Regions from separate parts of the Rummeliibacillus sp. SL167 genome, predicted to be linked through region 1. Evidence: riboswitches for the same ligand, from Rfam matches in the RefSeq annotation. Region 1 holds a riboswitch; the other holds the start of a gene.

Region 1 (5,356 bases):
TTACTGCGTATGAATCCGCCTTGGAACTTCCAAAAGAATTAGCAGCACCCAGTTCTATTATTTTGCAGCAGCACGGCAATATGTCTTCTCCAACGGTACTCTATGTACTGAAATATGTTATGGATCAACAACCAAATCGCGGTGAATTCGGAATAATGACTTCTCTCGGCCCAGGTTTTAGTGGAGAGTTAGTATTACTAGAGTGGGAGTGATAAATATTTTATTTGCCATTATTTTTACAATCATTTGTATCCAAAGATTAGTAGAATTACGAATTGCTAGAGAAAATGAACGTTACATGAAAAATCGTGGAGCGATTGAATTCGGTCAATCACATTATCCCTTTATCGTTATGCTGCATGGGTTATTTTTGAGCAGTTTATGGATTGAATATATTTTAAAGGATGCTCCTCTTAGTCCATTTTGGATTATTTTGCTTGGATTTTTTCTACTCTTACAGATTGGTCGAATCTGGTCTATTAAATCGCTTGGACATTTCTGGAATACGAAGATTATTGTATTGCCCAATACCACTTTGGTAAAAAAAGGTCCATACAAATGGCTTTCTCACCCAAACTATATCATCGTTGCTTTAGAAATTGCTGTTATTCCATTAATTTTCCAAGCCTACTTCACCACCATTGTATTTTCAGCTTTGAATATAATGATAATGTTCGTTCGTATTCCTGCTGAAGAAGCGGCATTAAAAAGTCAAAATGATTATTAACTGAACAGACGATGCGTTGAAAAATGTTTCAGGCAATACCCAAAAGATGTCCGTCAATTGATGATTCAACGACGGACATCTTTCTTATATAGCATGATTAAATAATATAGCCAATATTTCGTAATGCGTTATAGATGAAAGATTCCATATACTGATAAATATCATTCCGCTCAGGTTCTTGATACAAATCATGATAACAAACTTTCCATTCCTTATATTGCAATTCCGAAATATTTTGCTGCATAAGCCACTTTTTACTGTGCGCTGGTGAAACGATTTTATCATTTCCGCCATTCATCAACAGTACGGGGATGTCTGGCAATTCTTCGGTGGCTATCACAACATTCTTCATAAATTGATGTAATTCTCGATACCAATTAACAGTAATCACTGAATTATAGTAAATATCATCTTTTTCTTCTTTATAAAATTCATAGCTACGTGTTAGCTGCTTTACCGTAATGTCATGATGAATCTTCATATTCCCCGTTAATTTGCTCAATCCTGTTAAGGCATTGGATAACTTAGAGGGTTGATGAATTAAATGCATCCATGGAGATGTCAAAATCATCCCAGCACATTCGTATTTATGTTTTCTTTCTATTTGAATGGCAAGTGTTGCGCCTAACCCATGCCCAATGATAAAGATCGGCAAATTGTAAGTAAATGCGATTTGCATCATTTGACGAATAAACTTTGCATAATCTCTAAAATCTTCGTCATGCGCTTTTTTACGCCTGCTCTCTTCACCATGTCCTGGTAAATCACCAGTGATGACATGCATTCCAGACGTTCTCAATTTTTCAATTAACCAAGCATATCTTCGATGGTGCTCGTATGCACTATGTATAAAAACAACCACTGCTTTCGCTTGACCTTCAGCTTCCCATTTCCACATAATTACTTCTCTCCTCATTGATTCTATCTCTATTTTAACGTATTCTATGTTTTTCTGTTCCAATTATCACATCCGTTTGTTACGATAATTATAAAAAATTCTAACTTGAAATGAGGCGTATTTTCGATGATTTATCCATTTAAAGATAAAAAACCATCTATTGACCCATCTGCTTTCATTGGTGATCATGTTGTTATAACAGGAGATGTGACGATAGGTCCAGATTCATCTATCTTTTATAATACCGTTATTCGTGGTGATGTTTCGCCTACTATTATTGGTCGTAAAGTAAATATTCAAGATCTCTGTTGTTTACATCAAAGTCCAGCTGCACCGCTAATTATAGAAGATGAAGCCACCATTGGCCATCAAGTAACACTTCATAGCTGTCATATAAAAAAAGGAGCACTAATAGGAATGGCTTCCATCGTTTTAGATGGTGCTGAAATTGGTGAAGGCGCATTTATTGGTGCTGGTAGTCTGGTTACGCAAGGAAAGAAAATCCCACCAAATACACTTGCATTCGGTCGTCCTGCAAAAGTGGTTCGTGAACTAACAGAGGAAGACAAAAAAGATATGGATCGTATCCTAAACGAATACTACGAAAAAGGGCAATATTATAAATCTGTACAAAACAACCCGCTACCTCGATAATTTACTTTAACATTTTACACAAAACAAAAGGTCATCCACCATCATCATGGCGAATGACCTTTTTGATTTGGTCATTGATTTTCTAAGCTTTTACAGCAAATTTTTCTTTCAATGCTGCTACTTTATCTGTTTTTTCCCATGGAATATCTAAATCAGTCCGTCCAAAATGTCCATATGCTGCTGTTTGCCTGTAAATAGGGCGACGTAGATCCAACATTTTGATGATACCTGCTGGACGTAAATCGAAGAGTTCACGAATCGCTTCTACTAGATCGCTTTCTTTTACTTTACCAGTGCCAAACGTATCGACTGCAATTGATACTGGTTGTGCAACACCGATAGCATAAGCAAGTTGAACTTCTGCACGTTCTGCAAGGCCTGCTGCGACGATATTTTTCGCAACATAGCGAGCTGCATATGCTCCTGAACGGTCAACCTTTGTTGCATCTTTTCCTGAGAAAGCACCGCCACCATGACGAGCATAACCGCCATAGGTATCAACAATGATTTTACGACCAGTAAGACCTGCATCACCTTTTGGTCCGCCAATTACGAAACGACCTGTTGGATTGATAAAGTATTTGGTATTGTCATCAAGTAATTCAGCTGGGACAACTTTCGCAATCACTTCCGCCTTTAGGTCTTTTTTGATTTGTTCTAATGATACTTCTTCATCATGTTGAGTTGAAATCACGATAGTGTCTACTCGTACAGGTTGGTTATTTTCATCATATTCGACCGTCACTTGTGTTTTACCATCAGGTCGTAAGTAAGATAATTGGCCTGATTTACGAACTTCTGATAAGCGTCGTGCCAATTTATGGGCAAGGCTTATTGGCAATGGCATTAATTCTGGTGTTTCATTACAAGCATAGCCAAACATTAAACCTTGATCCCCTGCACCAATGGCTTCAATATCTGCATCTGTCATAGAGCCTTCACGAGCTTCTAATGCTTGGTCAACACCTTGTGCAATATCAGGTGATTGTTCACCAATCGCTACAAGCACAGCTAAATTTTCGGCGTCAAAGCCGTATTTGCCACGAGTATAGCCAATTTCTGCCACTGTATCTCGTACAATACCTTTAATATCTACATATGTAGTAGTTGAAATTTCACCAGCTACAAGTACTAGACCTGTTGTAGCTGTTGTTTCACATGCTACACGCGCATTCGGATCTTTTGCAATAATTGCATCTAAAATTGCATCTGAAATTTGGTCGCAGATTTTATCCGGATGTCCTTCTGTTACGCTTTCTGATGTGAATAATCGTCTGTTTGTCATTTGGTTTCCTCCTATTATAACGAGATCCTCTCGAAAAAAGATACGGTACTCATTACCCATGTCCGTTTAAACAGTTACACTAAACGACAAGCCCGCTGTAAGCTGCTTTTTTAACACGAGGATATAGAAAGTGCCAGTACATAGTATAAATAGAATGCCACAAATCGCATATAATAATGAAACAAATCAGATTTGCTTCTATTTTTTGAAAAAAAAAACCTTTCACTCATCGAAAAACAATGAGGAAAGGATATGTTTCGTAAGCACCTTTCACTCTTATCGTTCAAGGAATGTTCCTTGCATCAGATTAGCACCAACGCATTACGTGAAAAATAATGCAGGTTGCCGGGTTTCATAGGGCCTGACCCTCCACCAGCTCGGGATAAGAGTATCCGTTCTAATGCTTATAGTAAGTGATATTGTTCCGAAAGTCAAACGTATTCTCTATTGATTTTGAAAAAAGTCAAATTTAAAAAAATAATTAATAATTAGTATAGACTATTCATTCAAATGTGTTATACTAATTCTCGAAATGAATAACTAGATCCCCTTTTCAGAAGGGCATATAATAAATAAATAAAAAAAGGATGGTACGAACCAAGATGAATTCAGTAGAAATTGCGAATGAACTGAAGGACTTATTACAAGGACAAAACATTTTAGAGCAACTTTCAGTCCCACAATTAGTGGAAAAAGCAACTTCACGCGGTGAAGCAATCTTAACAGTTGATGGTGCAGTTCGTGCAGTAACAGGCAAATATACAGGACGTTCACCTAAAGATAAATTTATGGTAGTTGAAGAATCTTCTAAAGATCATATTGACTGGGGAAAAATTAACCAACCAATTTCCGCAGAAGTATTTGATTCATTATATAACAAAGTTATCAATTATTTAAAGCAAAAAGAAGAAGTTTTTGTATTTAAAGGCTTTGCAGGTGCAGATAAAAACTCTCGCCTAGCGATCCGAGTTGTTAATGAATACGCTTGGCATAACCTATTTGCTCACCAATTATTCATCCGACCTACTGATGAAGAACTTAAAACTCATGATGCTGATTTCACAATCGTATCTGCCCCAACATTTAAAGCAGATCCTAAAGTTGATGGCACAGCTTCAGAAACATTTATCATCGTATCTCTTGAAAAACGTATTATTTTAATCGGCGGTACTGAATACGCTGGTGAAATGAAAAAATCAATCTTTGGTATTATGAATTACTTATTACCACGACAAGGCATTCTTTCCATGCACTGTTCAGCAAATGTTGGTGAACAAGGTGATGTTGCTCTATTCTTCGGTTTATCAGGTACTGGTAAAACAACATTATCTGCTGATGGTAATCGTAAACTAATCGGAGATGACGAACACGGTTGGTCTGATAATGGGGTATTCAATATCGAAGGTGGTTGCTATGCAAAAACAATCAACCTTTCTGCTGAAAAAGAACCGGAAATTTATAATGCGATCAACTTTGGTACTGTACTTGAAAATGTAGCTGTCAATGCTGACAGTCGTGTTCCTGATTACGATGATGCTACACTAACACAAAATACTCGTGCTGCATATCCAATTCAAAATATCGAAAATATCGTTGATCCATCTGTTGCAGGTCACCCAAAAACAGTTATCTTCTTAACAGCTGATGCTTTTGGTGTTTTACCTCCGATCAGCAAACTAACAAAAGAACAAGCGATGTATCATTTCTTATCAGGCTTCACGTCTAAAATCCCTGGTACAGAACGTGGTGTTGTAGAACCAGAACCAGTATTTTCTACTTGCTTCGGTGCTCC
Region 2 (5,356 bases), 1.3 Mb from region 1:
TGGAGGAATCAGGAAAATTCAAACTCCCAATTGCAACCAAAATCTTAGAAGCAAAGCCATTTTATCCAGCTGAGGATTATCATCAGTATTATTATAAAAAAAATCCGATGCACTATGAGCTCTATTCCATCGGCTCAGGACGCACTGCATTTCAAAAGGAACATTGGGGGTCTCATTGATATGAAGAAGGAAAACAGATTGAAACAACTAACACCAATGCAATATCATGTAACTCAAGAAAAGGGAACGGAGCCTCCATTTCAAAATGAATTTGATGATCATTTTGAGGATGGATTATATGTAGATATTGTATCAGGGGAACCACTATTTTCTTCAAAGGATAAATTTCAATCAGGTTGTGGCTGGCCAGCATTTACGAAACCTGTAGAAAATGTGTGCATTACAGAGCATAAGGATACAAGTTTTGGTATGCTAAGGATTGAAGTGCGTAGTAAGGAAGCGGATTCTCACCTCGGTCATGTTTTTCCAGATGGTCCGATTGAAACAGGTGGCTTGCGTTACTGTATTAATTCTGCTGCGTTACGGTTCATTCCCAAAAATAAACTAGCAGAGGAAGGCTATGCGGAATTCGAGAAACTTTTTGAAAAGTAAAGTTGAGTAACTTATTTATCTTGATTTAGCAGAAGACATCTACGTTCAAAATAACATGGATACTGCGTCTTGTATAGTATCTCCATTTAATAGATGATAAAGCAAAAAACAGCGACTCCTCAAACATGCGAAATGCATTTTTGGAGGAGTCGTCACTTTTTACTGCTATTATCATATGGTTAAAAAACAACAATCCATATAACAGTCTTTTTTTATAAGTCTTTTCTTTATTTTGAAACTACGGCAATCTTTTTTGCTGCTTGGAAAGCTTGTTCAAAATCAGCGATTAAGTCATCCACATTTTCTAAACCAACTGAAAAGCGAAGAAGACCATCTGTAATTCCTCGTTTATCACGTTCTTCTTTTGGAATCGCTGCATGACTCATGGTTACAGGATATGAAAGAATAGATTCAACACCGCCTAGACTAACGGCAAAAATAGGGATTTGTACATGTTCGACAAAAGCTTTGGTTAGTTCACGATTGGGCAGTGTAAAGGATAACACAGCACCCGCATTTGATGCCTGACTTGCATGGACTTCATAGCCTGGATGATGAGGCAATCCAGGATAATGAACTTCTTCTACCAGTTCATGTTGATCGAGATAAGAAGCGATCTTCATGGCTGATTGAGATGACTGGGTTAGACGAGCATTCAGTGTTTTTATTCCTTGTATTAAAGAAAATGAATCTTGAGCCCCCAAAATAGCCCCCATTGAATTTTGCATAAAATAAATTTGTTTTCCAAGTTCCTCATCTTTTGTGACAACTAATCCAGCAATAATATCACTATGACCACCCAAAAATTTTGTTGCACTATGCAATACTACATCGACACCTAGGTCAAGAGGTCGTTGATAAAGTGGGGTCATAAAGGTATTATCGACAAAAGTTAACAAGCCATGTCTTTTAGCAATCGAAACAATTCCCCGAATATCTGTAATACCAAGAAGTGGATTGGCAGGAGTTTCAGCATATAAAATCTTAGTATTCGGTTGAATAGCGGCTTCCACTTCTTGTAGATTTGTAAAATCTGCAAACGTATGAGATATACCATATTTTGTTAATACTTGTGTTACCAATCGATAAGTACCACCATACACTTCATTCGTTACGACGAGGTGATCACCAGCATTTAAAGTAAGCAGGGCAGAGGAGATCGCTGCAATGCCTGAAGAAAAGGCAAAACCTCTTGTTCCTCCCTCTAGTTCAGCAATTGTTTTTTCTAGCGCATCGCGAGTCGGATTTCCTGAGCGACTATAATCATATGGCCCAAAAGAATCGAAATGTTTTTGATCAAATGTAGAAGAAAGATAAATAGGAACATTGACAGCTCCGGTCTTTTGTTCATAATCGCCTCTTGTGGAAGCAGTAATTAGGTTTGTTTCAATGGATTGTTTATTTTGTTGACTCATGGACGGACACCTCTTCTTTAACAATAGCAAACACACGTTGCAAATCAGCGATTAAATCTTCAGCTTCTTCAATTCCAACTGAAAAGCGTAACAATGAATTGTCAACTCCGCGGGCAATTCGTTCTTCTTCAGGGATATCTGCATGCGTTTGAGTGGCAGGATAAGTGATAAAGCTTTCAATACCACCCAGACTTTCGGCAAATGCGATTAACTGTAAATTTTCAAGGAAAGAAGGGACCCATTCCGAACGTTGTAAGCGGAAAGAAACCATACCTCCTAATCCTGCATAAAGGACATCCTTTACTAAAGGTTCTTGTTCTAAGTATGCAACGATTTTTTGGGCGTTTTCTGTATGTTGTTTCATGCGAACATGTAAGGTTTTTAATCCTCGGAGCAACAGCCAACTATCAATGGGTGCCAATGTTGCACCGGATGCATTGTGGTTATATAGCAATCTTTCAGAGAGTTCTTCTCCCTTTGCTATAACAAGACCAGCAAGCACATCATTATGTCCACCGATATATTTTGTGGCACTATGCACGACAATATCTGCACCGAGTTCAATTGGACGTTGATAGTAAGGGGTCAAAAAGGTGTTATCCACTATGAGTAATAAATGATGTTTTTTCGCAAACTCTGCAAATTGTGCGATATCCACTTCTTGCATTAATGGGTTGGTAGGTGATTCGATAAATAGTGCTTTCGTATTTTCATTAACAATTGTTTCAACTTCTTCTATTGATTGGAATGGAGAAAAATGAGCCTTGATCTTATATTGGTTTTCATACTGTCTTGCGAGTCGGTAAGTACCGCCATAGATGTCATCTGAATAGATAATTTCATCACCTGTTTTGAAAAGGGATAGTACTAATTGAATAGCGGCCATCCCGCTACTACAGGCAAATCCTGCATCTCCATTTTCTAATTTTGCAACTCCTTCTTCTAAAACGAATCGAGTTGGATTTTTGGACCTTGTATAGTCATAACCAGTTGATTGATCAAGTCCCGCGTGACGATATGCAGTCGAAAGATAGATAGGGGTATTGATGGATCCTGTTAGAGGATCTGTGTTTGTGCCGATTTGAGCTAAACAAGTGGAAATATGATTATTAGACATGTTCATCATCCTTTTTATTATAAAATAAAAAGGTCCTCTTAAGAAGAGGACCTTAAATATACAAAGTCAATCTTCTTATCTGCTAGACATACGTCTACTGGAATTAGCACCTTACCAAAAACGGTGGTTGCTGAGATTTCACAGGGCCAAGTCCCTCCATCTCTCTGGATAAGAAACAATATTCAATTGTTAGAAAAAATGAATTAATGAAATAGTAACACTTTAGGAAAAACTATGCAATAGGGTAATTAAAAATTTAGAGTCCTAATTTTTTAGTGGTGAGAGCTTTCTGTTTTAAATGATAAAAAAGTTACTAAAAAATTTTTTTGTTCTTTTTTAATTATTTGAATCAATTTCATAATGCAAAATCTAGATGAAAAACACGAACATTTCTAATCAGCATGAACATTAATGTTCAGAAGTTTTTGTTCCACTCCAGACGGCGCTTTCCACGGGCTTGGCTTCAATCTCCTCGGGTCGACACGATGTTGACCCCAAAGCCGTTGCCACAGGATGTGGCGAACTTAGGCTTTGTCCCTTAAATTGTTCCTGCGGGGCTTTCAGCTCAAGCTTTTCCCGTAGGACTTTGAATAAGCCTCCCTGAACTTACACCGCACGAAGGAAATGCGCAAGCCTAATCGAGGAGTCGCCGTCTTCCGCTACACAATTATCAAAATTAGTTATTCTTAAATGTTCGTATTTTTTAAGAAGAAAATGATTTATGAAATTGATTTATTTAGATATAATTTTTGTAACTTCATAAATGACTTTTTTGTTTTTTACTATTTTGATTGCCCCAGCATTTGGAGCGTAATAAGTGATCGAGCCATCAGCTCCTTTAATGCCAACAACAGATTTAAATGTACCTGCTTTTACGGTGAATTTATTTGAAATAGAAACGACTTTGTAACTTTTGTGGTTTGTTTTAAATACTTGATTTTTTGTAAAAGGATAAATGATTTGACGAACAGTACCGATTTTCGCAAATTTGTAATCTAAACCATTAGAAGATTCACGAATTAAAATGATTTGTTTTGGGGCAGTACTTGTTTTTTTGTACCAATAGGTCCAACCTGTTGAATTACGTTTGTTACTAGAAAACATTTTACCTTTTTGACCATTTTCAATATAGTAGTAGATATTCGTCGTTACCGGACGATAGGATGTTTTTTGGCCAGTATTCTGTTTTGGAGTGTTTGTTTTATTATCTGAATTTTTAGGTGAAGATGTTTTTGGGCTGAATATTAAGTATGACGAATATACATAAGCTGTTTTTTTATGAAACTTAATTTTAGCCCAACCTGTTTTGGATTGGCTATATACAACGACTTTATCGCCTTTCCAAAGCGTACCGATTCTTTTCGCATTAGCTGAAGGCTCCAGGTGAACGTATACGCTATTTGCTACTTTTGCCTTTACTGTATTTGTTGTTGCTGCGTCACTATTGGTTGAAAAAATAAAGAAAGTCAAAGTTCCAAATGTGACCATGAAAGATAGTAAAACCTTTACTATTTTCATTTGTACCATCTCCTCATATGTATGATAAAGCTTAGTAAGTGATGCCTATAATTCTATATTAATATCATTTTGCAACCGTTTTATAGAACGATGCAGCAGTAGGAAGGTTGCCCGTATCAAAAAAATAAGAAAACTTTGGAGAGATACTAAAATTTCTACCAACTTAAGCTTATAAATTATCCATTCCTAGGGGGGATTTTCATCAGGATTCGATGGAATGTTTTTTCAATAGCCTAATGCTATTCAACAAATCAATCTTTTTTACTTCACAGTAACGGTCAGAAAAATCCTGTGATTCAAAGACTTCAGTAAAAAACAAGAGGGTAGTGTGGTCAACTTCCTGTAAAAGCCTGATTGGTTTTACGAATACTTTGTGGAGGATGAAAATCCATCATTGTGAGAAGGTCTGTTTTGTGAGAGAGTGATAATAACAAAGAACTTATAGGATCTATCGTGGTATAATTGTTTAAAAAATGAGAAGCATTGGACAATTATTAGCTATTGTTTTCTGTTACAACGATTAGAATGTACTATATAATGAAAAGGGTAGGATCAATATGAAACCATCATTTTATCATTTTGTATTAACGTATAGAGGTGGAAAAGACGAAAAGGCGGCTTTTGCGGAAGCGGCTTTTCATGATCATAGTTTTCCAAAACAAGAAGAGGATTTCCAAATAATTTCAAGGTATGT

Evidence for each region. A riboswitch is a leader RNA that binds a small molecule or an ion and turns the genes downstream of it on or off. The one in region 1 is predicted to bind S-adenosylmethionine.
Region 2: another riboswitch for S-adenosylmethionine. It lies ahead of FEZ13_RS06295 (methionine biosynthesis PLP-dependent protein); the one in region 1 lies ahead of metK (methionine adenosyltransferase).

What each region holds. Positions count from the first base shown of each region.
Region 1 covers NZ_VCBM01000001.1:91,810-97,165, reverse strand. Annotated here, with positions in the region: gene FEZ13_RS00360 (type III polyketide synthase) at 1-212, shown strand, start outside; gene FEZ13_RS00355 (isoprenylcysteine carboxyl methyltransferase family protein) at 209-727, shown strand; gene FEZ13_RS00350 (alpha/beta hydrolase) at 825-1,625, opposite strand; gene FEZ13_RS00345 (gamma carbonic anhydrase) at 1,752-2,279, shown strand; gene metK (methionine adenosyltransferase) at 2,362-3,564, opposite strand; SAM riboswitch class I at 3,838-3,953, opposite strand; gene pckA (phosphoenolpyruvate carboxykinase (ATP)) at 4,167-5,356, shown strand, end outside.
Region 2 covers NZ_VCBM01000001.1:1,403,300-1,408,655, reverse strand. Annotated here, with positions in the region: gene msrA (peptide-methionine (S)-S-oxide reductase MsrA) at 1-179, shown strand, start outside; gene msrB (peptide-methionine (R)-S-oxide reductase MsrB) at 181-612, shown strand; gene metC (cystathionine beta-lyase) at 840-2,027, opposite strand; gene FEZ13_RS06295 (methionine biosynthesis PLP-dependent protein) at 2,011-3,144, opposite strand; SAM riboswitch class I at 3,217-3,319, opposite strand; gene FEZ13_RS06290 (SH3 domain-containing protein) at 3,877-4,662, opposite strand; gene FEZ13_RS06285 (YozE family protein) at 5,220-5,356, shown strand, end outside.